2 regions of the Exiguobacterium sp. H66 genome follow, and region 1 is predicted to be linked to the other one. Evidence: riboswitches for the same ligand, from Rfam matches in the RefSeq annotation. Region 1 holds a riboswitch; the other holds the start of a gene.

Region 1 (15,590 bases):
TAAATCAGAGCCGTTTTCAGCTTGTGATTCAGGAATCAATTCCTCGACGACAACAAAAATCATCGCGCCGGCTGCAAAGGCGAGTGCGTAAGGCAGTAACGGCTGAATGAAGAAAACGGCAGCCGCCCCGATCATTGCCGCAATCGGTTCAACAATAGCGGACATTTGACCGTAATTGAAAGCGCGACGGCGTGACATGCCTTCACCACGAAGCGGAATTGATAAGGCAGCACCTTCCGGCATATTTTGAATCCCGATTCCGAGTGCGAGCGTCAAAGCACCAGCGACTGTCGCCCCGTCCATATTTAACGCAGCAGCACCAAAAGCGACACCGATTGCTAGACCTTCCGGGATGTTGTGCAAGGTGATGGCTAAAAAGAGCAGAGTTGCCTTTTTAAGACCGGTCGAAGGGCCTTCTGCATTTTCAAGTGGTGCGGATAAGTGTAAATGTGGTGTGACGAAGTCGAGTAAGCGAACGAAGAAGCCACCTGCTAAAAATCCGATTGCAGCCGGAAGCCAGGCGATGCCACCATCCTGTTCCGTAAATTCAATCGCCGGAGCGAGCAGTGACCAAAAGGACGCAGCGATCATGACACCGGCGGCGAAGCCGAGCATCATATTCATGACCTTTTTTTCAATTGTCGTAAAGACGAAAACAAGTGCCGCCCCAAGTGCGGTCAAGCCCCATGTCATCATCCCGGCGAGTAATGCCTGGATCACGACGGGGAGTGAAGTAAACCATTCAAACATACAAACATTCCTTCTTTCAAATCATAATTCAAGAGATAAGTGCATTATTGAAGCCCACTGTCACTCCTACCCGTTTTCAATCCGAACTAGTCGCATCAGGGGAATTTCGATCGGATTTTGACTCCGGACGTACAGAAGTCCTCGTTCGCGCTCGATTCGTTCGATGAATCCGGTCAGTGTGATATAGCTTCCTTCCTTATAATACGTGATTTCAAGTTCTTTTCCTTCCATTAATGCTTCTTCGAGGATGAATTGCCATGATTCTTGAAGTTGTTCATCGATGGGCGGTAGTGTTAAACGATGCGTATCTTTATAATAGTCGCGCAACAGTTGAATGTACTCCGGCATCAAAAACGGAATCCATTTTAAATTGCCACGGTCACGATACCGTGTCATTGCCGTCACCTCCCGGATGACCACCGACGAAGCGGAGGCGGCGCTTGGCGACACTTGTATCAAGAAAAGAAACAGCGAGGCGGATGGTTCCCTTCCCGTAACGGACGTTGACATGATCGATTGCCTTTAACAAGCGTTTGCGTTTCCAAACACGGGTATTGTCTTCGAACAACGACAGTTGCAGTGCACCTTGGTCGGGGACAAGTTGACCGAGCGAGACGGACAAAAAACGAATCGGTTCGTGTTCGAGCCAGTTCGGCTCGAACAGCTGAAGGATATGGCGCAGGATAATCCGTTCGTCTGAAGTCGGATAAGGGAGACGGAGTTGCTTTGAAAATCCTGCCCGGACGATATGTCTCGAGTAACGGACACCTAAGTGAACCGTCCATCCAAGTTGATTGGAAAAGCGGACGCGGGCTGCGACATCGCTTGCGAGCTCACTTAAGACCAGCCGAATCTGGTCGTATTCGTAATAATCACGCATCAGTGTCACGCCATGACCAACCGTCTTCTGTCGGGATGATGCCGGACGAAATAAAGCGGTCGGATCAATCGTCGTCGGAGATTGATCGATGCCCCATGCATGATGCCAAAGTTCGGCACCGATGACACCAAAACGTTCGTGTAGTGTTTCTAATGGTGCGGCCGCCAAATCGCCGATCGTCTCGATGCCTAATTGATTCAGATGGTGCTCCATTTGATGACCGATCCCCCACATCTTACGAACGGGAAAGTCATGTAAGAGACGGGGGACATCAGCATAACCACAACGCGCAATGCCCTGTTTTTTCCCGAGTAAATCAAGGGCAAGTTTCGCGATGACGTTATTAGGACCAATCCCGATTCGGACGTGAATGCCGGTTTGTTCCAGGATAGCTGACTGTAATTGGTTAGCAGCTTCAAAATCCGTACCGAAGAGGTGCTCCGTTCCCGTCATGTCGATGAAACTTTCGTCAATCGAGTAGACGCGAATCACTTCCGGTGGTCCGAATTGATGGAGCACATCGAGGACACGAATCGACGTTTTCATGTAGCATAACATGCGTGGTTCGACGAGGTGAATCTGCTTTCGTTCCTTATACGGGAGTTGTTCAATCTGGTAGAGACGACTTGCCGTTTTGATACCAAGCGTCTTCAAAGCAGGGCTCGCCGCTAAAATGACGGAGCCGCTCCGTTTTAAATCGGAAACGACGGCTAATTTTGTTGTTAATGGTGGTAGATTTCGGTAATGGCACTCGCAACTGGCATAAAAAGAGACACTATCCACGCAAAAAATACGTTGGTTTGGAAAGTCCGCATCAGAAGACACGAAAATCACTCCTTTTAGAACGTTTGTTCTTATTTTATTTATGTTGATTCTAGCACGGTCTCAAAGTGTCTCAAATCAAAAATTGAAAAAGAGTGTACATGTCATCACTTTTTAGAGCGCGGCATGACTTTAGAGATCATCCTCTTGGGTCATATTTAGGTAACAGGTTTGGTACACTAAGGACTGAGAAGAAGAAGGGTTGGGAGAGAATGAAGAAAAAACCGATGATCCATCTACCGGATGTCCCGAATAATTTAGCAGTCGAAACATTTGCAGAAATCGAAATCGATGATCCGTACTTGTATCAAATGCTGTATGAAAAAGAAACGTTACCCATCGAGCTGACGGAGCGGATCGATGCCAATCAAGTCTGTTTTCGGAATGTCTCATTTGCGGGTCTCGTGTTTGATCGCGCGTCATTTGAAAATGTCCGGTTTGAGCAGTGCGATTTGACGGGTTGTCAGTTCCGTGACAGTCGTTTTCATCGCGTTCTGTTTCAGGACTGCCGCCTGACGGGGGTTCAATTAGAAGAAACGACGCTTGATCATGTCACGGTAAAAGCATGCCAGGCGAATTACTTACAAGTGATTCGGACATCGCTCCGACAAGTAACGTTCGAGCAGACGGCGATGCGGGAGACACAATTCTTCGAAGGGAAACTCATCGATTTACGTTTTGAGGATGTTGAATTGATGGAAAGCCAGTGGGTTGAAACTCCGTTAAAAGGACTCGATTTGCGACAAGCGGACGTCTCGGGGATTACGATTGATCCACGCTTTTTGACAGGGGCGATCGTGACGGAAGGACAAGCAATCGCCTTCGCTCGTTTGCTGGGTCTTGTCATTCCGCAAGAATGAACATGAAAAAACCGGACGCTGTTCCTCTTCCTTTTAGGGAAACGGAAAACGTCCGGTTTTTTTGTATTCATACGACTCTCGAAGGAGAGACTTAAAAGGAGAGCGTCTCGCCGTCGTCCGGAATCAAAAAGTGAGCGGAGAGATGATTTGCTGCTAAAAAGTCAGCAATCATATCGCGGCGGAGCAGGCAGTGGTTGACGGCCTCGAGATGCGAGACGATGATCGTCGCTTCAGCCGCTGCCGCATGGACCGCTAATAAATCACGTTCCGACATCGTGATCGGTTCACCGGTCTGGAACTGGGCGGCACCACTATTGACGACGATGACATCCGGTGCATAGGTATCAATCGCAGAATCGACGTCGTCACACCAAATCGTATCACCGGCGATATAGAGCGTCGGCTCATCGGGATGTGTAAAGACGAGACCGGATACGTGTCCCATCCGTTGTCCGATTTCGCCGACGCCGTGTTGACCGTTCGTGCGGAAAACTTTGACATCGCGGAGTGTCACACCCTGGTCGAACGGCTGAACGTCGGTGAAACCGGCCTCTTTAATGACAGAGGCGTCCGTCGCGTTTTGGGCATAGAGCGGAACCGTCTTCGGTAACAATTGTTTGGCAGCCTCATCGAAATGATCGGCGTGAAGATGTGTCACGAAGACGGCATCCGGGTCGAGTAAGGTCGAGACATCGACCGGTAAGTCGACAAGGGGGTTGCGGTGGGTGTTCGGTGTATGGTCGAACGGAGGAAGCGAACCCTTTTCACCGAGAAAAGGATCAATTAAAAAAACTTGGTTGGCATAGGTCAAGACGAGTGTCGCATTTCGAATTTGCTGGATGTTCACAGGCAATCTTCCTTTCTTGTACGAATCTTCCTCGTCTCATATTCCCGACTTGTCGAACCTTTAATCCAAAACATCATTGGTCCGGTTTAGGGAGAATTTTTTCCATGGCCAGGACATCGACATAATACCCGTTTAACATTCCTTGTTCTTTAAAGGTACCGACGATTCGGAATCCGGCTTTGATGTAGAGTTTTTGTCCGATCCGGTTGAAGGGGAACGTAAAAAGAATCAGCTTATGCATGCCGTGAATGATTGCATGTTCTTCGATGATGTCGAGTAGTCGTTTTCCGATTCCTTGTCCGCGGTGGGTCCGTGTGATGTAGACGGACAGTTCGCCGACGGACTGATAGACGGGACGCGGATTGTAGGCATCGAGCGAAATGAAGCCAAGAATCTTTGATCCTTCATAGGCAACGTAACCGGCATGTCGCTCGGAGCGTTCACTGAACCATTGCTGCATGAAGGCGAGATCTTTCGTATCCGTCTCGAGCGTCGCGATGCGGTCTTCAATTCCTTCATTATAAATGGCGAGCACGTCCGGTAAGTCGGCTTCTTGAACGAGACGAATCATCATACACGTCAGCTCCTTTTTGTGTCCTTTTCTTCATTATATCGGAGATGGACGAAACAAACGGCATGTTTCTAGAATAGGAAATGCTCCCGGACACGCGCTTTCCTCAAACATGTTTGTCAGACGACGTTTCAGTACAAAAAAAGCCCAGGTCCTCTATCGCTAGAAGACTTGGGCCGGACCGGACTGAATTAGTTTGCTGAAGACAGGGCATCCCGCTCGTAAATCGGCACCCAGCCGTCCGTCGTGACGAAGATTCGGATTGCTACCACTTTCCGGTCTTCCTGGAGCGTGAAGTAGTGGCGCGTGTTGACGGGAACGGAAATCAAATCACCGGGATTGAGCTCGATGTTGTAATAGCCGACCTCCTCGTCTTTAATCGCAAACACGCCATGGCCGCTGACGATGAAGCGGACCTCGTCATCGGTATGATGGTGTTCTTTTTGGAAGTTGACGAGTAATTCATCGAGATTCGGTGTCGTATCCGACAGTGCGATGATGTCAGCCGTCTGGTAACCGCGACGTTCCGAAACATCTTTAATCTCGTCCGCGAATGTCGTTAAAATCGTCTGTTTGTCGTCATCCGTTAATGTAAAGTTCTCGACGAGGTCGCCCGGTAACTTCGAGACGTCCCATTGTTCATATAAGACGCCGCGTGAAGCAAGGAATGAAGAGACCTCATTTTGATCCGTATACCGTTCGTTTGTCTGTTGGAAAAGTACTGTTGCCATTGTAAATTCCTCCTTTTAATGAATCGCCTGTCGGCACGTTTGTAGTTTTAAGGTGTAACTGAACAAAAACTCGAATGCTTCCAACTGTTTTTTCGCTTCAAAGGCAGTCGGTGCCCAGACGGTGATGCCGTGATTGCGAATCAGGACGACGCCGCTCTCGGCATGTACATGTGCTGCAAAGGCAGCGGCAAGCGTCGGAATGTCGGCATGGTTCGGGATAATCGGCACACGAACTTCCGCATCTTCTTCCCAACGGCCGAGTGCCTTGATGATTTCCTGACCGGCAAACCGAATCTCGCCTTGATCGCCGTACAGTTCCGAAATGACATTATTGTCAATCGTATGGACGTGAAGGGAACACCCGGCAGTCGTTCGGTTGAAGACCTCGACGTGGAGCAATGTTTCGGCAGAGGGACGACCCGTCTGTTCGCCGATCAGTTGACCGGACGCGTCGACATGGACGAAGTCGTCCGGTGTATCCTGCCGTTTGTCCTTCCCGCTTGCCGTCACGAGAAATTCAGTCGGTTGATCGGCTGTCCGGATGGCGAGATTGCCGCTTGTGCCGGGGAACCAGTCGCGTGCTGCAAGTTCCTGTTTGACGGCACGTAATTCTTCATATCGTTTTAAGAAGGTCATGTGTACACCACCTTTGTCTGCAGATGATTCAATATGTCATGAAAGTTTTCAAACGGCGTATACGGGATGCTGTGCTGTTCACATAGCGTGATCAGATAATCCCGTGCATAAACGTGATCCGCCTGCTTAGCCAGTTCAAAATCTGTTACGGAGTCGCCGATCGCGATGATTGTGTCACCGTTCTGCTTCAGCTTCCGGGCGATCGAGGTTTTGCAACAGCCGCATTGATTTGTACAGGCTGCGTCGCAGGCATGCGGCCATTCGATTTGAACCGTCTCCTGTCTGAAGTCACTGCCGTTGCAATAAATCGCTTCGTCCGTCAGTACATCCGCAAGAATCGGCTGGACAAAAAAGTCGATCCCGCCGCTGACGATGGAAAAATCAATCTCGTTTGATTTGGCAAAGGCGAGCAAGGTGTCGAAGCCGGGACGAATGACCGCCCGTTTCATCAAGAAATCAATGTAGTCCTGTTTTTGACTGGACGGAAGCAGCTGAAACATCTGTCCGATGCCGGACTGAATCGAGAGCGACCGGTCGAGCACACCTTGTTTTAACGGTTCAAATTTTTCCGGCGGAGCGAACTCCTGCATCAAGGCGATGATATTATCGTGCTCCGTTACCGTTCCATCAAAGTCACATAAAATCCGGATCGTCATTTCGTGATCCCCCAAGCATCGAGGGCGACACGTAATTCCTCGTGCCGGCGGGCGGCACTTGTCAGTGATTCGCCGGCCAGTGCTGCGTCCAGTGCCTGGCGGAAAGCGATGACTCCGGCCGCAGCACCTTGCGGATGACCGTGGACACCGCCCCCGGCATTGATGACGGAATCGACGCCGAAATCACGAACAAGCTGGGCGACGAGACCCGGGTGGATTCCGGCGGACGGGACCGGGAGAATTGCTTTGGTCTCACCGATTCGGGTCGCTTCGACGGCAATCCCGCGGGCCAGGTCTTTGGCGAGGGCGACATTCCCATATGGCGACGGGAACAGTGTCAAGTCGGCACCGGCAATCCGCGGCAACGTTCCGAGCAGGACCGGGGCAGCAATCCCGTACTCGGGACTGGCGATCAAGGCACCGCTCAACGCCGGATGATTAAAGATCGGGACCGGGATTTCCGGATCGGCTGCCAGTTCCCGCAAGACATCAAGCCCGTATGTAAACGTGTTGAGCAGGAGGGCTGTCGCTCCGGCTTCGACCAGTCGTTTCGCCTGCTCTTTCAAGCGGAAGACCGGACCACTCAACGTAATCGCATAAAGGGCCCGTTTACCGGTCTGTTCATAGTGTGCATCGAGGACTTCCCGTCCGATCCGCGCCCGGTCGAGTGCCGGTGTCAGCGGATTGTCGTATAAAATTTCGTCATCCTTGACGAGATCAATCCCGCCGGCGAGCTGGGCTTCCAGTTGTTCCCGTAAAAAAACGAGGTCCCGTCCGATGACGCCTTTGAAGATGCTCATCAACAGGGGGCGGTCATGGACTTGGATCAACTGGCGGACGCCCTCGATGCCAAATTTAGCACCGGGGAAATCCGGTGTGAACGAAGCGGGAAGCTGAAGATCCGTCAGTTTGATTTGACCGTCGAGTGACAGCTTGCCGAAGACGGTCGTCAAAATCGCCGAAAAGTCCCGTGAGACGTTGTGTTCCGGATAACGGATCGTGACATATCCTTTCCCGTCGTGTTCTTCCGTATGGACGACTTGTCCTTTAAAGGATTCAAGCTGTTGTTGTTCCAAGTGATTCAAATCGGTCCATGAGCCGACCGTCAGACCGAGGGCGATTTGCTCTGCCCGTTTTGGTAACTGATCGGTCACGCCGAGGTGGTAAGTTGCGGTAATGTACGCCATGATCGTCGTCTCTCCCTTGTTAAAAAATACAAAAATGGCCCCTCGTCAATGACAAGAGACCATGAAAAATTGCGCGTGGACTCTTATCTGTCAGCGTGTTAGCTGCAAGAATTAGCACCGTGCCAACTGGTCGGTTGCTGCGACATCATAGGGCTCGTCCCTCCGTCTGCTCTTGATAAGAATTGGATGAAATTGTGAAATCTAATTGCAATTTTTACATGAGATGGACGTGATGTCAAATAATTTTTTGAAAATTTATTTTTTTTGAAATCAACTTCTATAGATGGCGGTCTTTTAAATGGTTTTTCACTAAAAATTGGAATTGACAGATGATTTAAGACGGGCGTAATATTCGAATCAACATCGAACACCACAACCACATATGACTCTTATCGTGAGTTGGCAGAGGGAATTGGCCCGAAGACGCCGCAGCAACCGACCATCCGGCACGGTGCTACATCCAACAGACATTCGTCTGAGAGATAAGAGGACGGATGATACCCCGCGCCTCTTTTCTATGACGAAAAGCGGCGTTTTTTTGTGTAGAAATGAAGGGGGAAGCAAGATGGCATATCAAGCATTTACAGAACAGGACGCCATTAAACGTGTCCGGGAACTCGGACTCATCGGACAGGAAGAAGCGACGGCAGAAGAAATCGGCGACGGGAACTTGAACTTAGTCTTTCGGATTCAGGCAGGGAAAGAACGTTTGATCTTGAAGCAGGCATTACCTTATGCAAAAGTCGTCGGGGAAAGCTGGCCCTTGTCACTCGAGCGGGCCTGGATCGAACAGTTGGCACTGAAGGAATTCGCAAAATACGCGACGCCATTCGTTCCACGGGTCTTTCATGCCAGTCATGAAGAAGCGTATACAGTGATGGAGGACTTGTCGCACCTGCAAATCGTTCGGATGGGATTGCTCGCAGGCGAAACGTATCCGCTCCTTGCAGAGCATGTCGGTTCATACTTGGCACGGACGTTATTTTTCACGTCAGATTTTGCGCTCGGTCCAGTCGGAAAAAAACAGGTCGCACGTGACTATTACAACCCGGATTTATGCGACATCACGGAAAAGTTAATCTTTACGGATCCGTTTTACGACGCGGAAACAAACAACATCGAGAGCGGCTTGGAAACAGACGTACAGCAGCTCTGGCAGGACGAAAAACTGAAGAGGGAAGTGGCGAAGCTCGAAACGTTGTTCATCACGAAAGGGGAAGCCTTATTACACGGGGATTTACATACAGGAAGCATTTTTGCTTCCGCGGGCGAAACGAAAATCATCGATCCGGAGTTCGCTTTTTACGGACCGTTCGGGTTTGATGTCGGTCAGTTCATTGCCCACCTCTGCTTTGCGGCGTATCCGAACTATGCTGAGTTGCGGGAGACGCGGGTGAAGGATATCGATACGTTCTGGCTGACGTTTGCTTCGACGTTCACGGCACTTTGGGAACGGGAAGCCGTCGAACCTTTCCGGACGGTACCCGGGCTTGTCGATGATGTCCTCAGTACAATTCTCCAAGACGCGCTTGGTTTCGCCGGTTGTGAACTGATCCGGCGGACGATTGGTTTGGCACCGGTCGCTGATTTGGAACAAATTCCGGATGCGGCGACGCGCCTTGAACGGAAACGTCATGCCCTACGCCTCGGGACGGCATTGATTAAACGGCGCGGCGAATGTAAGACGTTTACGGACCTCCGGAATTTCGACGTGACGGAGGAATTGAGCCGATGAGCGAGTTTATCCGTAGTGTCATCTATGAGCGGGCGTGCTTAAAAATCCTTGACCAGACCCGTCTTCCGCAAGAAGAACGGTACGAAGTCATTCATGATTTGGCGCAAGCGGTCGAGGCGATTAAACAACTTCGTGTCCGGGGGGCGCCGGCAATCAGTCTGTTTGGTGGTTTCGTCCTCGTGCAGGAAGCGTTTCGGACGACGGGATCGCTTGACGAGGTCAAACAAAAACTGTTGACGGTATCGGCGGAATTACTGGCGACCCGGCCGACCGCCGTCAATTTGCGGAACGTACTTGATGCGCTGAATCAGCTTATCCTTTCGAGCACAACACTCGAGGAACTGCCGAAACGTCTGGAACAAAAAGCAATCGCCCTTTATGAAGCCGATGCCAAGACGTCACGGCAAATCGGTGTGCATGCGTTGGAGCTGTTTCAAGCGGGAGACCGGGTGTTGACGATTTGTAACGCCGGATCGATTGCGACAGCGGCGTACGGGACGGCACTGGCCCCGTTTTATCTTGCGAAAGAACAAGGCATCCCGTTATCCGTCTATGCGTCGGAAACCCGACCTTTGTTGCAGGGGGCACGTTTGACGACATGGGAGCTGCAACGGGCAGGGATTGACGTCACCTTGATCACGGACAATATGGTCGCACATACGATCAAGGAAAAGCAGATCACCGCCATCATCGTCGGCGCGGACCGGATTACCCGGAATGGGGATACAGCCAATAAAATCGGGACGTTCCAGCTGGCGTTATTCGCACGTGCCTTCGGGATTCCGTTTTATGTCGCCGCACCGCTGTCGACGTTTGATGTGACGAGTTTATCGGGAGACGAGATTGAGATTGAAGAACGCGATGCCCGTGAAGTGACACAGTTTGCCGGACAGATGACAGCGCCAGCGGGTGTAGCGGTCTTTAATCCGGCGTTTGACGTGACACCGCACGAGCTCATTACGGCGATCATCACGGAACTCGGCGTCATTGAACGGCCGAGCGTGGAAACGATCGAACAGGCAATCGGACAACAGGTCATCTAAACAGACAGGGGAGATCGAGATGAAAAAATTAGCATTCTTGCTCGCACCGGCAGTCTTGCTGGCTGCTTGCGCCAATAGTGAAGCGACACCGGCGAAAAAAATCAGCGGTGTGCCGGAAAGTGTCCAAGGCGACATCAAGATTGCCGTCATCCGCAATCTGGCGTCCGATGATCATACGAAACAATTTTTGGACGGTGCCCGGTCGGAAGGGGAGGCACTTGGGTTTAAGGTCAACACGTTCATTTCCGAAGGCAATGACGTCAAGTTCAAGGAACTGGTGGCGCAAGCCGTTCAGCAGGATTATGACGGACTGATCATCTCGCACGGAAAAGAAGATTATGCCTACGACATGATTAAACCGGCGATCGACAAAGGGATTCAGGTCGTGACGTTTGATACGGTGACGAAGAAAAAGGACCAGACGTTAACAGGCATCACGGAGACGTTCCAAGATGATCACAAACTGGCAGAACTTTCACTCGATGAAGTGACGAAAGTGAAAGACGATAAGCCGGTCCGGGTCATCAAGTTGTGGTTCGGTCCGGGATTCGCACCGCTGGACCGCCGTCAGGAAATCTATAAGACGTATGAAGCGGACGGCAAAATCAAGACACTTGAAACGGTCGGACCGACGAATTTCCAGGATGTCCAGGGCGATATCGCGACGAAGATGAACGCGATTCTCGCCAAATATCCGAAAGGAAGCATCGATGCCGTCTGGGGAGCCTGGGACGAAGTCGCGAAAGGCGCCTATAAATCCTTAAAAGACAACAAACGTCAGGAAATCCCGTTGATTTCAATCGATGTCTCGAATCAGGACATCAACCTGATGCGTGAGAAGGGGAGCAACTGGGTGTCGACGAGTGCCGTCGATCCCCACTTGATCGGACAGACGGACATGCGTCTGCTCGCGAAAAAACTCGCCGGTGAAAAAACACCGGACAGCTTTGATCTGGACGCTAAATTAGTCGAGCAAAAGGCGCTCAAAGCCGATACGACGATGTACAATCTCGATACGATCATCAAGGGCTGGAGCACATCCGAAAAATTCAATGAACCGTGGATGGAAAAACTGCGGAAAGCGAATGCTGCGAAATGACGCAGCTGGACGCGACGAACCGGCTCGAGATGCGTGGGATTTCAATTGAATTCCCCGGTGTCAAAGCGCTTGATGCTGTTGACTTTTCCGTCCGCCGCGGGGAAATTCATGCGCTCGTCGGAGCGAACGGCGCCGGTAAGTCGACGCTGATGAAAGTATTGGCGGGAGCGCATGCGGCGTATGACGGGACGATTTCGTTTGAAGGTGTGCCGTTGACGATCGATTCGCCGCGTGCCGCGAAACGGGCGGGAATTGAAATCGTCTACCAAGAAGTCGATACGGCATTGATTTCGTACTTGACGGTCGCGGAAAACATTTGTCTCGATTTGTTGACGAACGGACAGCTCAAAGGGGTCATCCGGCAACGCCGTTTTGAACAGATTGCCTTGGAGGCGCTCGGGAAACTCCAGGCTTCGATTGATGTCGGGCAACGGGTCAGCGAACTGCGCCTTGCCGACAAACAGTTGGTCTTGATTGCCCGGGCACTCGTTCAAGACAGCCGTTTTTTAATCCTGGATGAACCGACGGCGCCGCTCAGTCAACGGGAGACGGAACATTTGTTTCGCATCATCAAGGAACTCGCGACACGCGAACAATTGGGCGTGATTTTCATCTCACACCGCCTTCAGGAATTATTTGAAATCTGTGAGTCGATTTCCGTCATGCGTGACGGAAAACTTGTCGCCCGCCAAGCATTAGCCGGGCGAACGAAAGAGACAATCGTTGAACAGATGCTCGGAAGACGTTTGCAACAGACGGACCGGCAAACCCGAACCGTCGGGCAAGCGTTGCTCGAGCTCGATCAAGTGACGGTCCCGGGGGAGCTGGATCAGCTGTCATTGACAGTTCATGCAGGCGAAGTGATTGGGATTGCCGGACTTGTCGGAGCGGGAAAAACCGAGCTCTGTAAGACGATTTTCGGAGCGACTCCGACTGTGGGGGGACAGATTCGGATAGCCGGCGAACCGGCAACCATCCGGTCGCCGCACGAGGCAGTCAGACACGGGATTGGTCTGGTCCCGGAAGAACGCCGGAAAGAAGGCATCCTTGTCACGGATCCGATTTATCAAAACATGACCGCGGCAAGTCTCAAACAATTCGTAAATCGGTTCGGTTGGGTCAAGACGGGAACGGAACGGACTGCCGCCAACGCTATCATCAAACGATTGGCGATCAAATCAACGGATGAAACGCAACGCGTGGAAGGCTTATCCGGCGGGAACCAGCAGAAGGTCGCGATCGGCAAATGGCTCCTCGCCGATGCTGCGGTCCTGCTGCTCGATGAACCGACAAAAGGTGTCGACGTCGGGGCGAAACGGGAAATCTTCGACGTGATCGATCAACTGGCCGGACAGCAAAAAGCGATTCTGTATGCGTCCAGTGAATTCGATGAATTGCTGGCGGTGACGGACCGGATTTATGTCATGTATGACGGGAAAATCGTGTTCGAGACGAATACGTCGGAGACGACGGAAGACCAATTACTGCTGTATGCGACAGGGGGGATGACTTGATGAACGAGGTACTTCACGAACCAACGACGGAACCAAAACCAAACACGAAGCGGCACGCATCCGGTAAACGGCTGTTACGCTTTTTGAATGACTGGGGGATCGTCCTCGCAATCCTTGCACTCATCGTCTTTTTTGCCGTGACGGCACCAAGCTTTTTACAGGGCGCGAACCTGATTAATATTTTGCGCAGTATCTCGATTGTGACGATCATCGCGATTGGGTTGACCGTCTCGCTGACCGTCAACGGCTTTGATTTATCGGTCGGTTCGACCGCGACCTTTGCGAGCTCGCTCGTCGTCTCATTTTTTGTCTGGTACAGCCTTCCGCTTGGTCTGTCGATCGGCTTGGCGATTTTGATTGCCTTGAGCGTCGCGCTGGTCAACGTGTTATTGATCGTCAAATTCAAGATTCCCGACTTGTTTGCGACGCTTGCGACGATGTTCATCTTTGAAGGGGTGGCGATGACGTATACCGGCGGCGGATCAATCAGTGCCGGGATGCCCCGTCTCGACGGAACACCGACAGTCGGGATGATTCCGGAGGCCTTTCTAAAAATCAGTCAGGCACCGTGGATCATCCTAATCATGCTCGCCATCGTAGCAGTGACGCATCTGTTTTTGAACCATACACGACACGGTCGCTTCTTATACATCATCGGCGGAAACCCGGAGGCGGCACACTTGACGGGAATCCCGGTGCATCGTTACCGGGCACTGGCCTACGTGATTGCTGGACTACTTGCGGCAGTCGGAGGAATCCTGCTTGCGTCGCAGGTTGGATCGTCACAGATTAATGCCGGATCCGGCTATTTGATGCCGGCAGTCGCGGCTGCCTTCATCGGTTCATCGTTTGCCGGACAAGGGAAACCGAACGCACTCGGGACATTAGTCGGAGCCTGCTTAGTCGGGATTCTTGAGAATGGGCTCGTTATGTTATCTGTTCCGTATTACTCATTAAATATTATTAAGGGGCTTGTCCTTGCACTTGCTTTAGCAACGACGTATTACCGGTTTCGAAAAAAATAATTAAAAAACAAGGTTTAACTTCGAATAGATTCGGTAATATTCAATATATGAAAGGATGGTGATGCACATGAATGATTATCAATGTAGAGGGAACGATCGCATGTCGCTTCGAGTAGAAGAGGATCACCGGACTTGACGAACGGAATAAGTTTATAGACACGGATTGTACCCGTGTTTTACGTGCACTCTGCACGAATCAAGAACGGTTTACGGCATGTAATCGTTCCTGAAACACAAAGGGGGAGTCGCTCTGCGGCGCCCCCTTTTTTGTGCGTATTGAGAGACTCATATGCCTTTCCAAAGGGACTACGGGTATGAGAAGATAGAAAGAGTCAGAAAATTCAACTACTAAAGAGCAAGGGGCCTGACAATGCGAACATACACAAGGGAGATTCAAGCAATCATCGACAACGTAGAAAAAGTAATCGTCGGTAAGGAAGATGTTATTACACAATCGTTAGCAGCGCTACTTGCCGGAGGACATGTCTTACTTGAGGATGTACCGGGTGTCGGGAAAACGATGCTCGTGCGCGCATTCAGTCGCTCAATCGGCCTGACTTTTAAGCGTGTTCAATTCACACCCGATTTACTCCCCTCGGATTTAACGGGTGTTTCGATGTATAACCAAAAAACAAGTCAATTTGAGTATCGTCCGGGTCCATTGATGGGCAATATCGTTCTCGCGGATGAAATCAACCGAACCTCTCCGAAAACACAATCGGCGTTACTGGAAGGGATGGCGGAAGCAAATGTAACGGTGGACGGAGAAATCCATACGCTTCCGAATCCCTTCTTTGTCATGGCGACGCAAAATCCGATTGAGCATGAAGGGACATATCCATTGCCGGAAGCACAACTCGATCGCTTTTTAGTCAAAGTCAAGATGGGCTATCCGGATTTTCAGCAAGAGATGAAGTTGCTGAATCGATTCGAACGCGATGAACCAATCGACACGCTCGAATCGGTCATCGGGCGCGACGAATTGTTACGGATGAAGGAAGAAGTCAAGGAAGTCCACGTTTCACAACCGGTTAAAAAATATATCGTTCAGCTCGTCCAGGCCACGCGTGAGCATGCTTCGCTTTACCTTGGAGCCAGTCCGCGTTCATCGATTGCTTTAATGAAAGTTGCACAAGCCTGGGCTTATATGGAAGGGCGGAAATTCGTATTACCCGATGACGTAAAACACCTGTTGACACCCGTCTTATCACACCGGTTGATTTTGACGGCAGAT
Region 2 (15,590 bases), on a different contig from region 1:
AAATAGCCATCTGCGATTTCATCGATTTCGATCGGTCCGAACTTATTGAATACTTTCGTGACTTGATCGGGAGAGACTGCAAAACTGTACGTAAAGTCGACAACGATGTTCTTCCCGTCTTTTGTCGCGAGTGTCATGTTGTCGAGCGACTTCGTTTGTGTCCGAATCGGATACTCTGTCACACGTGTGATCGGTGAAACGACGTGCCACCCTTGCGAAAGTGTTTCGTCCTGGACACCGCTTGACGGTTTGTAGACGACACCGACTTGCCCCGGTTCAATCTGTTCGACGATGAACGGTGTCATGGCAAGGAGTGCAACGACGATGACACCGGCGATGATCATCGCTGGGTTAATTCTTTTCTTTGGTTTGATTTTTCTCATTATGAGTCCCCTTTGTCAATTTTGTCTTGGATATATTTATACAGTTCGATTCCTAACAAGGCGATGAGTGCGAAAAACAGTAAGGTAAACAATGTTGCCATGATTTCTCATCCCTCCTTCATCCTGTCTCTTTAACTTATACGGTTGATTTCAGAAAATGTTTCATGACCATGGTTGCTTATTTTTAGAATCTGTCTTAACATGTAAAAAACTTTGTCCTTGAAACGAGCCGTATCATTTTGTGGTACACTCGTAACAGCACATCACACACTAGAAACGAGGGTTCATCTCTATATGATTACAGTACAAAACGTCGGCCTCCGCTTTGCGGACCGCAAATTATTCGAAGACGTCAACATCAAGTTCACACCAGGTAACTGTTACGGTCTGATTGGTGCGAACGGCGCCGGTAAATCGACTTTCCTCAAAATTCTTGCAGGAGACATCGAAGCACAACAAGGCGATGTCATCATCACACCGGGTGAGCGTCTTGGCGTACTCCGTCAGAATCATTATGAATATGAAGAGTTCCAAGTCATCGAAACCGTCATGATGGGACACAAACGTCTGTATGAAGTCATGAAAGAAAAAGATGCAATTTATATGAAAGAAAACTTCTCGGATGAAGACGGCATGCGTGCCGCTGAACTCGAAGGAGAATTCGCAGAAATGAATGGTTGGGAAGCTGAGTCTGAAGCTGCGATGCTCCTTCAAGGTCTCGGAATCAAAGAAAGCCTGCACACAAAAACAATGGCTGAATTAACAGGTGGAGAAAAAGTTAAAGTCTTGCTCGCGCAAGCGTTGTTCGGTAAGCCGGATATTCTGTTACTCGATGAGCCGACCAATGGTCTTGATTTGAAAGCCGTCAAATGGCTCGAAGAATTCCTGATCGGGTTTGAGAACACGGTCATCGTTATTTCCCACGACCGTCACTTCCTCAACAACGTCTGTACGCACATGGCCGATCTCGACTACGGGAAAATTCAACTCTATATCGGGAACTATGATTTCTGGTATGAGTCAAGCCAACTCGCTTCACGGATGGCTGGCGACCAAAACAAGAAAAAAGAAGAAAAAATTAAAGAACTTCAAGCCTTCATCGCGCGTTTCAGCTCGAATGCTTCAAAAGCGAAACAAGCGACGTCACGGAAGAAGTTGCTCGATAAAATCACACTTGACGACATCCGTCCGTCATCACGCCGCTATCCGTTCGTCGGTTTCTCACCGGAACGTGAAATCGGAAACGATTTGTTGACGGTTGAAGGTCTCTCGAAGACAATCGATGGCGTCAAAGTCCTTGACAACGTCCGTTTCTCATTAAATAAAACAGACAAAGTGGCATTCATCAGCCAAAGCGATATCGCCATCACAACACTGTTTAAAATTTTAATGGGTGAAATGGAAGCAGACAGCGGGACATTCAAATGGGGTGTTACGACGTCACAATCGTACTTGCCAAAAGACAACTCGGAGTTCTTCGAAGGGTCTGACAAAACGATTCTCGATTGGTTGCGCCAATACTCACCAGCTGATGAAAGTGACACATTCCTCCGTGGTTTCCTCGGTCGGATGCTCTTCTCCGGAGAAGAAGTCATGAAAAAAGCGTCAGTCCTCTCTGGGGGAGAAAAAGTCCGTTGTATGTTATCGAAAGCGATGCTCAGTGGTTCAAACGTCCTCGTCCTTGACGATCCGACGAATCACTTAGACCTCGAATCAATCACAGCACTCAACGATGGCTTGATTGCTTACAAAGGTGCGATGCTCTTCAGCTCGCATGACCATCAGTTCGTCGAAACAATTGCGAACCGGATCATCGAACTCACACCAAACGGAATCGTCGATAAAGAAACGACGTACGACGAGTACCTCAACAACGACTCGATTCAACAACAATTGACTGCGTTATACGCACATTGATCTGCCGACTGTCCTTTACATAAAGGACAGTCTTTTTTTGTAAATCCATTCTTAACCTTCCGACACCAGACTGTCTCGCTTCCTTTACACCGCCTACACAATCGCTTGTTTTAATTAAGAACGTAGCCACAACACGAGTTTAAAACAACATGGGGGGAAACATACATGAAACGTACACTTATGGTCGGTCTATCGGCAGCACTTTTATCATCGAGTCTGATTCCAACACTCGCAGATGCTAAATCAAACGAACATCGTTCACATCAAGCCATCAAACACATTGAATTTTTATCGATGCATGCACCAAAGACGATTGATCAAATGGTTAAAACATATACAGATGCTAAAGTTAAAATCACATATAAGAATGGTAAAACAGAAGTAAAAGCACTCGATTACAACCAATTGTTCTTGTCGCAAGATAAAATCGTCGACAACAAAGGACAAAAAATCGCAGCCGGTACACCGATCGATGTCAATGGTGATCCAATCATCGATCGCAGTGTTCCTGATAAGCCGGAAGCATTCGTCTCGGACGCACCGGACTCGAACAGCTTACTCGAAGTCCACGGTAAGAAGTACTTGGTCTCGCACTTCGAATACGATTCAATCGACAATGCAGGCAACGCCGTCCGCGGACTCCCGGCGTCGATGACATTGACAGAAGTCACACAGGATAAAAAGACCGGTAAACTGGCGGTCAAAAAATCGAGCAAAATCGACTTCAAAAACGTCAATGGACTGTGGACACCATGTAACGGATCAACGACGCCATGGGGAACACACCTTGGTTCTGAAGAATACGAGCCGGATGCGCGTGCGTTCGAAGCCGATTCAAATTCATCCGCGTATAAAGAAGTCTCTGCATTCGCAGAACGTTACTTCGGTGACGCAAGTAAAGCCAACCCATACTTCTACGGTTTCACACCTGAAATTTCAGTCGACCGTAAAGGACAATCGTCTGTCGTCAAGCACTACAGTACAGGTCGTTTCTCACACGAGATGATGCAAGTCTTACCTGACCAAAAAACGGCAATCTTCGGAGATGACGGCAATAACACGATGATGTTCATGTACGTCGCGGATAAGAAAAAAGACTTCTCAAAAGGAACACTTTACGCAGCGAAGTTCAACCAGACGAAGGCAACTGAAGGCGGCGCCGGTAAACTCGAATGGATTAAACTCGGCCATTCGTCAGATGCTGCTGTCAAAAAGATCATCGACAACGGGACGACGTTCAGCGACATCTTCGAAACGGCGACTGAACCGACACCAGGTTTCACAGCAGTCAAAACGGCAGCAAGCAAAAACGTCGAGTACTTGAAAGTGAAACCAGGCATGGAGAAAGCAGCTGCTTTCCTCGAATCACGTCGTTATGGTGTGATACTCGGTGCGACATCTGAGTTCAACAAGATGGAAGGCATCACGGTCAACGAAAAAGACAAGAAAGCATACATCGCGCTGTCATACGTGTCAGGTAGCACAGAAAAACAAGCCGGTGCCGTCCAAGATGACATCCAGTTCGAAAAACGTGAATCTGGCGTGACGTATGAACTCAATCTCGGTCGTGCTAAAAAAATCGACAGCTCTTATGTTCCAACACGGATGAACGCCCTTGTCATCGGTGAAGATTTAGCGCAACCGGATGCTTACGGAAACACAGCGAATCCGAACCTCGTCGCAAACCCGGATAACCTCGCTTACTCTGCTGCATCGAATACGTTGTTCATCGGTGAGGACAGCTCACTGCACACGAATAACTTCGTCTGGGCATACGACTTGAAAACGAAGAAACTCTCACGTATCCTATCGGTTCCCGTCGGTGCAGAAGCAACTGGACTCCGTTCGCTCGATCGTGTCGGTGGCTATAGCTACTTGCTCAGCAACTACCAACACCCAGGTGAAGGTCTTGACGGCAAGCAGATCACAGCAGTTGACCCGAAAGAACTTGAACAAGCGATGCAAGATGGCATCGGCATCCAAAAAACAGGTGGTGTCGGCTACCTCTCCGGTCTTCCGACAGGCACAAAATCATACTCGCACCACCATTAAGTAGAACAATGACCGACTGCGTCGTTCTTCACTAAAACAGGTGTCTCCCCGTTTCCGTCATGACCGGAAGGGAAGACACCTGTTTTTAGTTTTGGATTTGTTTAACCTCTGTTTCGAGCCGCTCGAGAAATCCTTTGACAATTTTCTCGTTTTCACGTTCTCCGCCTAACGATAAGAGACTGCGACCGACGAAGTTGACGCCTTCATTTTTCCCCGTGTAAATCAAACGACAGTTCGTCGCATCGATTCGCTTCAGCGCAAACGACATCTCAAGGCGAAACATCTTCGCTAACGTAAAACCAATCGTATTTTGTTTATAGTCCGGTTCATTCGTATAAGCGAGATCGGTCACGATGTAGGTTTCAAGACGATTCCCTTGCATGTAGGTTTGGCGGTACGTCGATCCGACGACGCCCGGCTTACGTTCAATCACCTCATGTTGGACTACCCCCGGAATGAGTCGTTGCAGTCGATCGTGATCAAACAAATGCCACGCCTGTTCGATTGGAATCGCAAGTACTTTTTCTTCACGCCACGTCACCATGACACCACCTCCTTTTAGTTTAAAAATACCCTGATGTCCGTCGTTCTAACGCTCGACTACGGCACAATCAGGGTATTTTTCTTACTTCAAGTGGATTTTGATGTTCACTTCACGGTTTGACGTTCTAACACATGACCGAGGAATTTGGCGAGTTCCAGCATCCCAAACTTCCCAGCTGCCGCTTCAGCGTCCGAATTGTAATTCGTATTCGTGTTGACGTCATACGTATAAATCGTCCCGTCCGCATCCTTGATGAACTCAATCCCGGCGACCGCAATTTTATTTTCCTGCAAGAACGCTTCATACTGAGCGATGATTGGGTCATCGAACCCATCGACAACTTGGAATTTCATCGGTGTCTCTGCCGCCTCTTCCCCAACCGGGCAGAACAAATCATCGATGACACAAGCATCCGCGGGGCAGAGCTCGAATCCTTCCGACGTATCGACACGGACCGCATAGACGAACTTACCACCAACGAATTCACAACGCGTAATATACGGTTCAGGTGCTTGAATGTACTCTTGAATCAACGTGATGCCGTCGACCGGCTCATCGAATGTCGGTCCGTCAAGATACGTCTCGAGTGCTTCAATCGAGTGGAACAATTGAACGCCGAGTCCTTTACCGGCACGATTGTGTTTCGTGATGAACGACGACACTCCGATGTTTTGAGCGGCTTGGACGATTTGATCACGTCCGACGGCTGCCGTCGTTTTCGGAACACGGATACCTGCTTTGCGTAAGGCGGTGTATTGGTTGATCTTACTGACCTCGAGTCGTAACGCACGGGTTCCGTTGAAAACGGTCCGATCATGTTCTTCGAGCCAAGCGAGGACCCCTTCCGTCAATTCTGGTGCATACCGGTGTCCGCGTGTATGGGACGAGGCACTCATCCGGCTGTAAAAAACGCCTTCCGGTGGTGTTTCGTCGAGCGGGACGACCCCTTCGTTGAGGTGCCACTGTTCATACGGTAAGTTGAGTTCCTCGAGTCGCTTGATTAAATGATCCGTCCATTCCTGATTTTCGTGTAAAATATGAATTTTCGTCATTTTAGTTGACCTACCTTTCGTTTCGCTTCGACGCGTGGCATGACCTCGCGGGCAAAGCGTTCCATTTCTTCGAGTTGCGGAGAAAATTGGAGCAAGAGCAACGTCACCCCGACCGCTTCAAATTCAAGAATCCGTTCTGCGATTTGATCCGGCGTCCCAATCAGATTCGGACGCAGTCCACGGTTTGAGACGGAGTAATCATTTCGTTTGACCTGTTGTTCGAGTTGCGATTTACTGACGAAGTCGTCATATCCGGCATATCCGGCACCATCTTCTTTGACGTTCGTAATCCGGCGCCATTCTTCGAGCGCTGCTTCTTCCGTCTCGCGACAGATGATATAGGCTGCCAGTCCGAAACTCGCAAGCGGCTGCTTCCCGGTCGCCGCGCGGCGGATTTTCATATCCGTAATTTTCGTCGCGACTTCATCAACCGTTCCCCCATGCATGACATAGGCATCACAGTGATTGACGATCGTCTGTTTCCCCGTCTCACTCTCACCACCAGCGTAGAGCTTGATTCCGGGACGCTGAACGGGTTTCGGGTGAAGCTCTGCCCGTTCCAGCTGATAGTAGTCTCCGTCAAAACTGTAGGGTGATGCGTCCGCCCATAATCCTTTCATGACCGTCACGAATTCTTCCGTCCGGGCATATCGTTCGTCATGGGCTGTAAATATCCCATTGTATTGACGGGCTTCTTCCTCCCACCAGGCCGAAACGACGTTGAGCGTAAAACGTCCGTTACTCAACTGATCGAGGTTCGCCGCCATTTTCGCTGTCGTCGCCGGATTATGAAAACCGGGCCGGACGGCTGTCATGATTTCCAAACGTTCCGTTGTCGCCGCAATCGCCGCTGCCGTCGTCCACGCCTCAAGACTCGGTTCGGCTATTCCTTTAATGTCGTTTAAATTCAATTCTGCAATCAATGTCGTAGAAAAGCCAATCCGTTCTGCCGTCTGTGCGACTTGTTTCGCATAATCGAATGTCGCTGGCATTTGTTCATCCTCGACGTTTCGTAACCAACCTCCGAAGATTGGTAACCAAAATCCGTATTCCATCCCCTTTGCCCCCTTTTTGCATAAAAAATCGCTCTTTTCGTTTAGAAAAGAGCGACGAATGTCTACTGTCGGCTCTTATCTTCAAAGGAATAAATTCCTCTTGGAAGTAGCACCTTCCGCTCATGCGGGGTTGCTGAAGTGTCGTCGGGCCAGTCCCTCGACTTCTCGTGATAAGAATAATTGAAATTAGCGTACATCTTTTAGCAGAGTAAAGCAACCTTTAAACCTTCTTTTCCTATCGGAATTAAAAAAACATTTGGAAAATCACTCTGTTTCTTGATACTTCTTTGTCTAGAAGCTAAAAACAGGGATTGCGCATCGGTTTAAGATGGCAATCCCTGTTTTGTATGGTGCTGTTCAAAATCAATTCATTCTGGTGATACGAACGGTGAGTCATTGTGATTTGCATCCATCATGGCTGTCCGGTGACCAGTCGTCGAAACTTCTTCCCCACGCACGCGATCATAGAACTTCGCGATTGTGACGCTGAAGTACGGGCCAATCCAGAGGAAACCGATTCCGAGCGTAATGATTCCGAGCAAGAACCAACCGATGAACGAAAGGACGAGGAAAAACGCCTCTTTTTTGTGTCCATCCATCATTTGGCGTGAACGCGTAATGGCATCAAGGATGCCAATCGATGGTTCGTCCCGAATGATGTAATACGTCAACATGTAAGAGAATGACTTAATGATTCCTGGAATGATGAAAAGTAAGAACCATAGCCCTAAGAAAAAGGTTTGGACGATTGACACTCCAATGGCTTTCAAGAACATTTTGTACGGCTCAAACAAATCTGCGACTTTCGTCTGCTCGTCTCGGGCAACGGATAGGGCGAGCCATGACCATCCCATTGCAACCGGTAAGGTCAACACCGTCAAGAGCATACCAATCAGGTCGATAAATTGGAAATCCTCTTCGGGTGAGGACGCAAATCCGTTCGGAACGCCTTGAATGATTAAGAACAACAACATCATTAATGCCATGAAGCCCCATCGTCCCTGCAACGACTCGCGCGCTGCTAATTTTAATTGTTTTGACATCGAAAGATCCTCCTCAAAAATAAGTGCTACCTTTCTTTACGGTTTATTTTTGAGGAGGTTTCACTTTTTAACGCTTGTCTTTTAGTAAACGTTGGACCATTGCTTTCTCAAGTTGTTGCTGGCACGCCGTATACAAAGAGCGTCGTCCATCGAGTCGTTCAATCGCAAACGGAATATCGTGCTTTTTTGCTTGCACGAGAACATGTGCCGCTGCTGCGTGGGAGACGCGACTTTTGATGACGACGATCGCATCTGTCTTTTTCGCGAGACAGGCAATTTTTTTCGCAGCTTGGGCGTCACCGCCAAGATGGATTAATTCAATCCCTGTCTCCGCAAAGAAGTCGCGGTAGACGGCGCGCTGTTGCTCATTACCGACGATGACGAGACGCATGCCGTCGTAGGAAGCAAAATCGAGTGCCGTTTTATCGACGAATTCGATTGGTTGACCGGGTAATGTCGTCGTATCGAGACGTTCGAGTTGCTGGACTTTCTTTTCCCGGAGGCGCCGCTCTTTTTTGACTTTCTTCGCCTTCGGTTTCCGTTGCATCATCTTGTCGTAGCGTCCTGTTTTCGTCTGTTTGTTTGCAGGTGACGCAGTGACGGACTCGGGCGAACCACTCGATACGTCGCGTGCCGGTAATTCCGTCATGGTCGGTACTTCGTAATGAAATGCGTGTTTCCAGACAATCGTCAATGTCTCCGGATGACCTTTCCACATGACGAGGTCGACGAGTTGACCTGCTTTCAGTTGGAAGAACCGCATGTCTTCGAGTGGTGTCGTGTAATAGAACGGTTTTCCCGTCTCCTCTTGCAGTGGACCGTCAATCGTCGCTTCGATGATGCCATGGTTCTTGACGATACACTTTTCAAAAACGATTCGCTCTGCAAGTGGTTTTACTTGATCCGTCGCGACGACGGCTAAGATTTCAAGCGACGTCCGGCGCTCATCTTGATGTAGGACTTGGACACGGACTTCCATCCCATGCTCCAGGTTCCAGTCACGGATTTCTTTTTCTGAGACATGACTGTTTGGCCATTCCCGTAACGAGCCACCCTTTAATTGCCGTTCAAACGTATAGGAATACCGTTGTTCGACAGTCCGTTCAACTTCTTCCTTCCGTTCCTGAATCATTTTGATCGGGAGGCTAGATGGTGTTTCCGGACGTTCTACTAGTTTCGTCGTTGTTTGACGTGGCGCGTAGTACTGCGACAGCTGGACCCATTCATCGATTCCGTTGATTTCTTCAAGTAACAAACCCCAGTCGTCTGCTGTCTCGACGATGTTCAGTTTGCTTGTAACTAACTCCTTCGCTCGTTCGATTACGTGATGCATCATGTTAAAAACCCCTTTGCTATTTTTTCCAACTATAGCAAGGTCATGATGCTTCACCCGCGCAAAAAAACAACCTGGTATTTTTTTGTTATGGGTTACGATTTAACTTCGACTGCGGAGTCGTCACTTCGGTATTTTTCGACGACGACAATCAAGACGGTAATGATGACGAGTAAGAACCAAGACGATAATTTGCCAAAATCGACAAGTGCCCACCCCTCTTGCTGATGCGGATAGACCCAGCCCTTAAAAAAGGTGACGATGTTTTCCGCCAGCCAAATGAACCAGGCAATTAGTAAAAATGATAAGACAAGCGGGAGACGGTAAACCGTATCCTCTAGTCGGAAGTAGACCCACGATTTAAAGAAGACGACGATGACGAGTCCCATCAAGAACCACCGTAAATCGAGCATCCAGTGGTGCGTAAAAAAGTTTAAGTAAATCAAACTCCCGACAGCAAGTGCGAGGGTCGGACGTGGAAAGGACGTAAACCGAAGATCAAGTCGCCGAAATGCCTGACAGATGTAACTCGCGACACTGGCATACATGAAGCCCGCATAGAGCGGAACACCCAGCACCTTCGAAAATGCGTCTTCCGGATAACTCCATGAACCGACGTGGACTTTAAACAGCTCAAGTCCTAATCCAATGACGTGAAAAATAAGAATCAGCTTGAACTCTTCTTTCGTTTCATAACGGGTCACGAGTAAGGCGACTTGGACGAACAGACACCACAGTAACAGGATGTCATAACGGGCAATCGGTTCACTCGGCAAATAACGTGATAAGGCGAGTGCAGCAAAGATGGCGACTGGAAAGACACAACAGAGTGCTTCAAGATATGTAAAACGGATGAGATGGCGGATCAATCGCATCGACGTCCCTCCTCTTCTTTCTTTAAGTATACGAGACGTTCGCCGTACCTCCCTCCTTCTCAAGTTGGACATTCGACAATTTGTTGCTTCTGCTTTAGTCCACGAACGTGATACAGTTAACGAATACGTATCTTATTGAATCGAGGTGACACGCAACGATGTTCAAACGTTTCCATACGTCCTGGTTGCTGCGCGCAACGTTGAAGTGGTTCTTATTTTTAAGCGGTCTCTTTTTACTCGCCGTCGGTTCCTCCATCATGATCACCGCTAACCTCGGTGTCTCGACGTGGGATGTCCTGCATCTCGGTCTTCAAAACAAAACACCTTTGTCAGTCGGGACGGTCATTCTTCTCGTCGGTCTGCTGCTCGTCCTCGTCAAATACTTACTCGACCGGATTCGACCGCAAGTCGGGACACTCGTCAATGCAATTTTCGTCGGTGTCTTCATGAACCTCGTACTTGGTTCTCATTTGCTTCCATCGTTCTCAGCTGTCTGGCTAAACGCCTTATGGCTCATCTTCGGTATTTTCATCATCGGCATGGGGGCAGGGCTATACGTCGCCGTCGGATACGGCGCCGGTCCACGTGACGGATTGACCTTGACGTTAGCGGATCGTTTCGGAACCTCAATCCGGATGATGCGGACAATCATGGAGATAACGGCATGTGGTCTTGGTTGGTTACTCGGTGGCCCCGTCTTTTTCGGGACCATCCTCTCAATCTTTTTGATTGGACCGTTTCTTCAATTTTGGTTAGTCTATTTCCGGCGGATGATTGCCGCAATCGATGCTGGGGTCGTTCGACCGAACGAACAAAAAATCAGCTGAGCCGCCTGACTCGATATCGTTTCGAAAGAAATGGTATCTTTTTTTCGTGGATGAAGCAGATTAGTTGCACCTAGAAAAAATACACGTTATATTCGTTTACATATCAATCTTTGATACGTCAAAGGTTTCTTGGAACGAAGGGAAGGATGTGATGATTTGAGTATTTCTTGTACGGAAAAAGGACGCCTCATTTATGCACTCGTCTCGGTCAATAAGACGATCGCGCAAAAATTTGATTTATGTACAGATGGCTTCAGTCAGACTCGGATGGACTTACTAGCCCAACTCGAGGTCGGAAAGACGATTAGTCAAAAAGAATTGCAACAACGCGTCAATGTCGACAACGCTGCCGTGACGCGACATTTAAAACATCTCGAAACGAACGGAATGATTCAACGTGTCCGTTCTGAGAGCGATAACCGTGTCATCCTCGTCTCATTAACTGCAGAGGGTGCCACACGTATCACACAATTGCGCCAGCAAAAAGATGACTTCTTGGAAAGGCTGTTAACCGGCTTTACTGAAGAAGAACAAGATCAACTCGCACAAATGATTCAGCGTATTGAAGATAACGCGTTAACATTACCTAAAACTACTGCACGTTGAACTACCTCCACCTACGCTTCGCTAAGAGGTGGAGGATTCCTGAGTTATTCGACCTAACGGCCGAAAATTTATCAGGCTAACCCCGTCGTCCCGACGGTTGAACGTTAATCTTGCCCGTTTCTTTTGCGCGGATGCCTACTCTGCTTGGTTTTCGCTACTTCGGTCATCCGCAAGGTGGACGTTGAAGATTTTACGTGACAGACGAACTTCCTGTCACAACCCTATATCTTCAGTTTCCAAAGAACGTGACATTTTAATTATTCCTGATTTTAATTGTCTTCAAACTAAGAGCGTCGGACAATTTACGTGTCGGAAGACACGCCTTGTCCGAAGACGATTCATCCCCCACTTGGACTAGGGCTTCACCCTGAACGTTTAGAAGTGGGCGTATTCTCGTCTATTTTTGATAAAAAAAGGAGAGCTTACTCATGACAACACAAACATCTACTGACTTTATGGAAATCGTAAAAGGCCGTCGTTCAATCCGCAACTACGACACGGACGTAAAAATCTCAAAAGAAGAAATGACACAAATTCTTGAAGAAGCAACACTCGCACCGTCTTCCGTCAACATGCAACCATGGCGTTTCCTCGTTATCGACAGCGAAGAAGGAAAAGCGACACTCGCTCCACTCGCGAAGTTCAACCAAGTCCAAGTCGAGACATCATCTGCTGTCATCGCGGTCTTCGGTGACATGAATGCGATCGATCAACTTGAAAACATTTACGATACAGCTGTCGCACAAGGACTTATGCCGCAAGAAGTCCGCGACCGTCAAGTTCCGGCAATCAAAGGTATGTATGAAAACGTTCCTGCTAGCGCACTTAAAGACAGCATCTTGATCGATTCAGGTCTTGTTTCCATGCAATTGATGCTCGTCGCTCGTGCACACGGTTACGATACGAATCCGATCGGTGGATACGAAAAAGATCAAATCGCTGAAGCTTTCGGCATGGATAAAAATCGTTATGTACCAGTCATGCTCCTTTCAATCGGGAAAGCCGTTGACGCAGGATATCCATCAGTCCGTCTTCCAATCAACGATATCGCAGACTGGAAATAAGTTCGATTCGCTTCATCAAAAAATAGAGAACACAACAAGGGAGATTGAATACTATGACAACACAAACAACTACTGACTTTATGGAAATCGTAAAAGGCCGTCGCTCAATCCGCAACTACGACACGGATGTAAAAATCTCAAAAGAAGAAATGACACAAATTCTTGAAGAAGCAACACTCGCACCATCTTCCGTCAACATGCAACCATGGCGTTTCCTCGTCATCGACAGCGAAGAAGGAAAAGCGACACTCGCTCCACTCGCGAAGTTCAACCAAGTCCAAGTCGAGACATCATCTGCTGTCATCGCTGTGTTCGGCGACATGAATGCGGTCGATAGCATCGATACAATCTACGACATGGCTGTTGAAAAAGGGCTTATGCCGCAAGAAGTCCGCGATCGCCAAGTTCCGGCAATCAAAGGATTCTACCGCCCAGAAGATACAGACACACTTCGTGACAGCATCTTGATCGACTCCGGTCTTGTTTCGATGCAATTGATGCTCGTCGCCCGTGCACATGGTTACGATACGAACCCAATCGGTGGTTACGAAAAAGACCAAATCGCGGAAGCATTCGGTATGGATAAAGACCGTTACCTCCCTGTCATGCTCCTTTCAATCGGGAAAGCCGTTGACGCAGGATATCCATCAGTCCGTCTTCCAATCAACGACATCACAGATTGGAAGTAAGCAATCCGCACGATGAAGAGAGCACCTCGTTTTAACGGGGTGCTCCGACTGTAGACAAACTAGATGGAAGGTCACGTAAATGTGATTTTCCATCTTTTTTTGCTCTTTCCTTCCTAATCGTCTTCCTGTGGCAAACATCGCGCCGCTTCGCTTCCCTGTCCCGTCTTCAAAGAGCGGCTGTACGACTTGTCTTTTCCTACGCTATTGCCTAAAAAGCGTCGTTTTCGTTGACTCCTACGGGGAAAAGTGCGTTTTTAACGCGCTGTCAGAGGCAGGCAAGACCCTGCTCATTGTCCGTGAGGACCAAGGAGCAACGGCTTGTGCCTCGCCCGAGGAAAGCAACGAAAAAAGACGCTTGATCTCCCGATAGCACGTTGTCTACAGCCTGGAGCATCCCGTTTTACGGGGTACTTTTTTTGCTGCATTTCCTGTCCCTCCTTTGCATTTAAATTCAGTTCGGCTCAATCCTTTTGTATACTGAACGAAAAAGGAGCGGATGCAGGTGTATGACGTAACGATCATCGGCGCAGGTGTCGCCGGAATTTTTCTGGCACACGAACTCGTACAGGACGGACAATCCGTCTTAGTGATTGACGCCGGAAAACCGTTAGCCGAAAGAACCGTGACAGACGCTTACCTCGGCTTTGGCGGACTCGGTAAATCAGAAGGAAAATACAATTATTCAACAGAGTTCGGGGGCGAACTCGAACAAAAGTTAGGTCCGGAAACGACACTTCGCTTAATGCAACAAGTCGATGCCGTCCTGTGTCAGTACGGAGCACTGGAGGTCCCTTTGTATTCCACTCATAATGCGTCATTTGCGGCGCGTGCTGAAGACGCTGGTTTACATACAATCGAGACGTCCGTCCGTCATCTCGGAACTTCACTTACGAAACAGGTGCTCGCCCGACTGGAGGACATGTTGATGCAGACGGTCACGTTCCGCTTTTCGACGCAAGTCGAACAGATACAGAAACAAGCGGATACTACATTCACACTCAAAACAGCGTCAGAGACGTTCTCGAGCCGACGAGTCGTGCTTGCGACCGGACGTTCCGGAACGGACTGGATGCGCCAGCAGCTAAAGCAGCTCGGTCTGGTGCAAACGAAAACACGACTCGACCTCGGGATTCGGATTGAAATGGATGAAGCGCCTTTTCGGACTGTATTACAGGACACGTTCGAAACGAAGCTGGCATACGCATCTGACGCTGGAACGGCCGTCACCTACTGCATGAATCCGACCGGTCGGATCATCCGCAAATATCAAGAAGGTCTCGTCATGCCGGACGGACAAAATTTCCGCGAACAGACGACGGGGACGGCAAATTTAAACTTCACGTTGTTTTTACCACGCTATTTCGATACGTTGACCGCAGCGAATCAATTTGCGACTTCAGTCATCGGACAAATCAACCAGGGGTCGGACCGGATTGTCGTCCAACGTCTCGGTGACTTGCTTGCCGGTGTAGCTTCTACAGCAACCGGAATCGCTCACAATCAAGTCGTCCCGACGCTCGAAGCAACACCAGGAAACCTGCTCGACGAGGTCCCGGACACAGATCTCACCGTGTTACTCGGATTTTTCGAGCGGCTCGAACGTTTGCTCGAAACTCCGCTCTCCCCTGATACATTGCTTTACGGAATGGACGGGAAGTTTTACGCTCCGGTCCTCGCGACCTCCCGCGACTTCGAAACAGACATCACGGGACTGTATGCAATCGGGGATTGTTCCGGCGCGACCCATTCGCTTTCGCAAGCAGCGGCGAGCGGTCTCCACCTCGGACAAGTCTTACAGCAAAAAACAGCCGTTTCGGGAGAGTAAAGCTCTCTCAAAACGGCTGTTTTTCATTCAGTTCTTATTTTTTAAATGCTTCATATACTTTCAGTTGTTTCCCTTTGACCTTCGTCGTCTTCATCGCGCGTAAGACGAGTGGCCCTTTACCGTTCAGAATCTCGACATACGTTACCGTATCTTGAATCGTGATGATCCCGATATCCTGAGCAGTCATCCCTTCGATTTTCGCAATCGTTCCGACAAAATCAACGGCCCGAAGTTTCTTTTTCTTCCCGCCATTGAAATAGAGCTTCATGATGTCAGCGTTCAGTTGTTGTGTTTTTGATGTGCGGACATCCGTCGTCGTGATTTT

The links. Region 1 has a riboswitch for S-adenosylmethionine ahead of mtnK (S-methyl-5-thioribose kinase). Riboswitches for the same ligand answer to the same signal wherever they lie in the genome.
Positions count from the first base shown of each region.
Region 2: it holds a riboswitch for S-adenosylmethionine, as region 1 does, so the genes downstream of both, KNP88_RS08445 (LLM class flavin-dependent oxidoreductase) here and mtnK (S-methyl-5-thioribose kinase) in region 1, are expected to answer to the same signal.

Region 1 is NZ_JACSMQ010000007.1:146,138-161,727, forward strand. It holds gene KNP88_RS12355 (ZIP family metal transporter) at 1-750, opposite strand, end outside; gene KNP88_RS12360 (YolD-like family protein) at 817-1,146, opposite strand; gene KNP88_RS15840 (Y-family DNA polymerase) at 1,130-2,455, opposite strand; gene KNP88_RS12370 (pentapeptide repeat-containing protein) at 2,665-3,312, shown strand; gene KNP88_RS12375 (MBL fold metallo-hydrolase) at 3,404-4,159, opposite strand; gene KNP88_RS12380 (arsinothricin resistance N-acetyltransferase ArsN1 family A) at 4,233-4,733, opposite strand; gene KNP88_RS12385 (1,2-dihydroxy-3-keto-5-methylthiopentene dioxygenase) at 4,922-5,461, opposite strand; gene KNP88_RS12390 (methylthioribulose 1-phosphate dehydratase) at 5,477-6,097, opposite strand; gene KNP88_RS12395 (2-hydroxy-3-keto-5-methylthiopentenyl-1-phosphate phosphatase) at 6,094-6,753, opposite strand; gene KNP88_RS12400 (2,3-diketo-5-methylthiopentyl-1-phosphate enolase) at 6,750-7,940, opposite strand; SAM riboswitch class I at 8,021-8,122, opposite strand; SAM riboswitch class I at 8,327-8,429, shown strand; gene mtnK (S-methyl-5-thioribose kinase) at 8,506-9,675, shown strand; gene mtnA (S-methyl-5-thioribose-1-phosphate isomerase) at 9,672-10,718, shown strand; gene KNP88_RS12415 (sugar ABC transporter substrate-binding protein) at 10,738-11,817, shown strand; gene KNP88_RS12420 (sugar ABC transporter ATP-binding protein) at 11,814-13,331, shown strand; gene KNP88_RS12425 (ABC transporter permease) at 13,331-14,356, shown strand; gene KNP88_RS12430 (AAA family ATPase) at 14,727-15,590, shown strand, end outside.
Region 2 is NZ_JACSMQ010000004.1:94,722-110,311, reverse strand. It holds gene KNP88_RS08470 (prohibitin family protein) at 1-383, opposite strand, end outside; gene KNP88_RS08465 (ABC-F family ATP-binding cassette domain-containing protein) at 678-2,300, shown strand; gene KNP88_RS08460 (PhoX family protein) at 2,466-4,352, shown strand; gene KNP88_RS08455 (SRPBCC family protein) at 4,438-4,896, opposite strand; gene KNP88_RS08450 (ATP-grasp domain-containing protein) at 5,001-5,948, opposite strand; gene KNP88_RS08445 (LLM class flavin-dependent oxidoreductase) at 5,945-7,003, opposite strand; SAM riboswitch class I at 7,076-7,180, opposite strand; gene KNP88_RS08440 (DUF975 family protein) at 7,372-8,046, opposite strand; gene KNP88_RS08435 (DUF2325 domain-containing protein) at 8,114-9,382, opposite strand; gene KNP88_RS08430 (DUF817 domain-containing protein) at 9,475-10,254, opposite strand; gene KNP88_RS08425 (YczE/YyaS/YitT family protein) at 10,413-11,081, shown strand; gene KNP88_RS08420 (MarR family winged helix-turn-helix transcriptional regulator) at 11,238-11,687, shown strand; gene KNP88_RS08415 (nitroreductase family protein) at 12,116-12,751, shown strand; gene KNP88_RS08410 (nitroreductase family protein) at 12,805-13,440, shown strand; gene KNP88_RS08405 (NAD(P)/FAD-dependent oxidoreductase) at 13,943-15,265, shown strand; gene KNP88_RS08400 (DEAD/DEAH box helicase) at 15,300-15,590, opposite strand, start outside.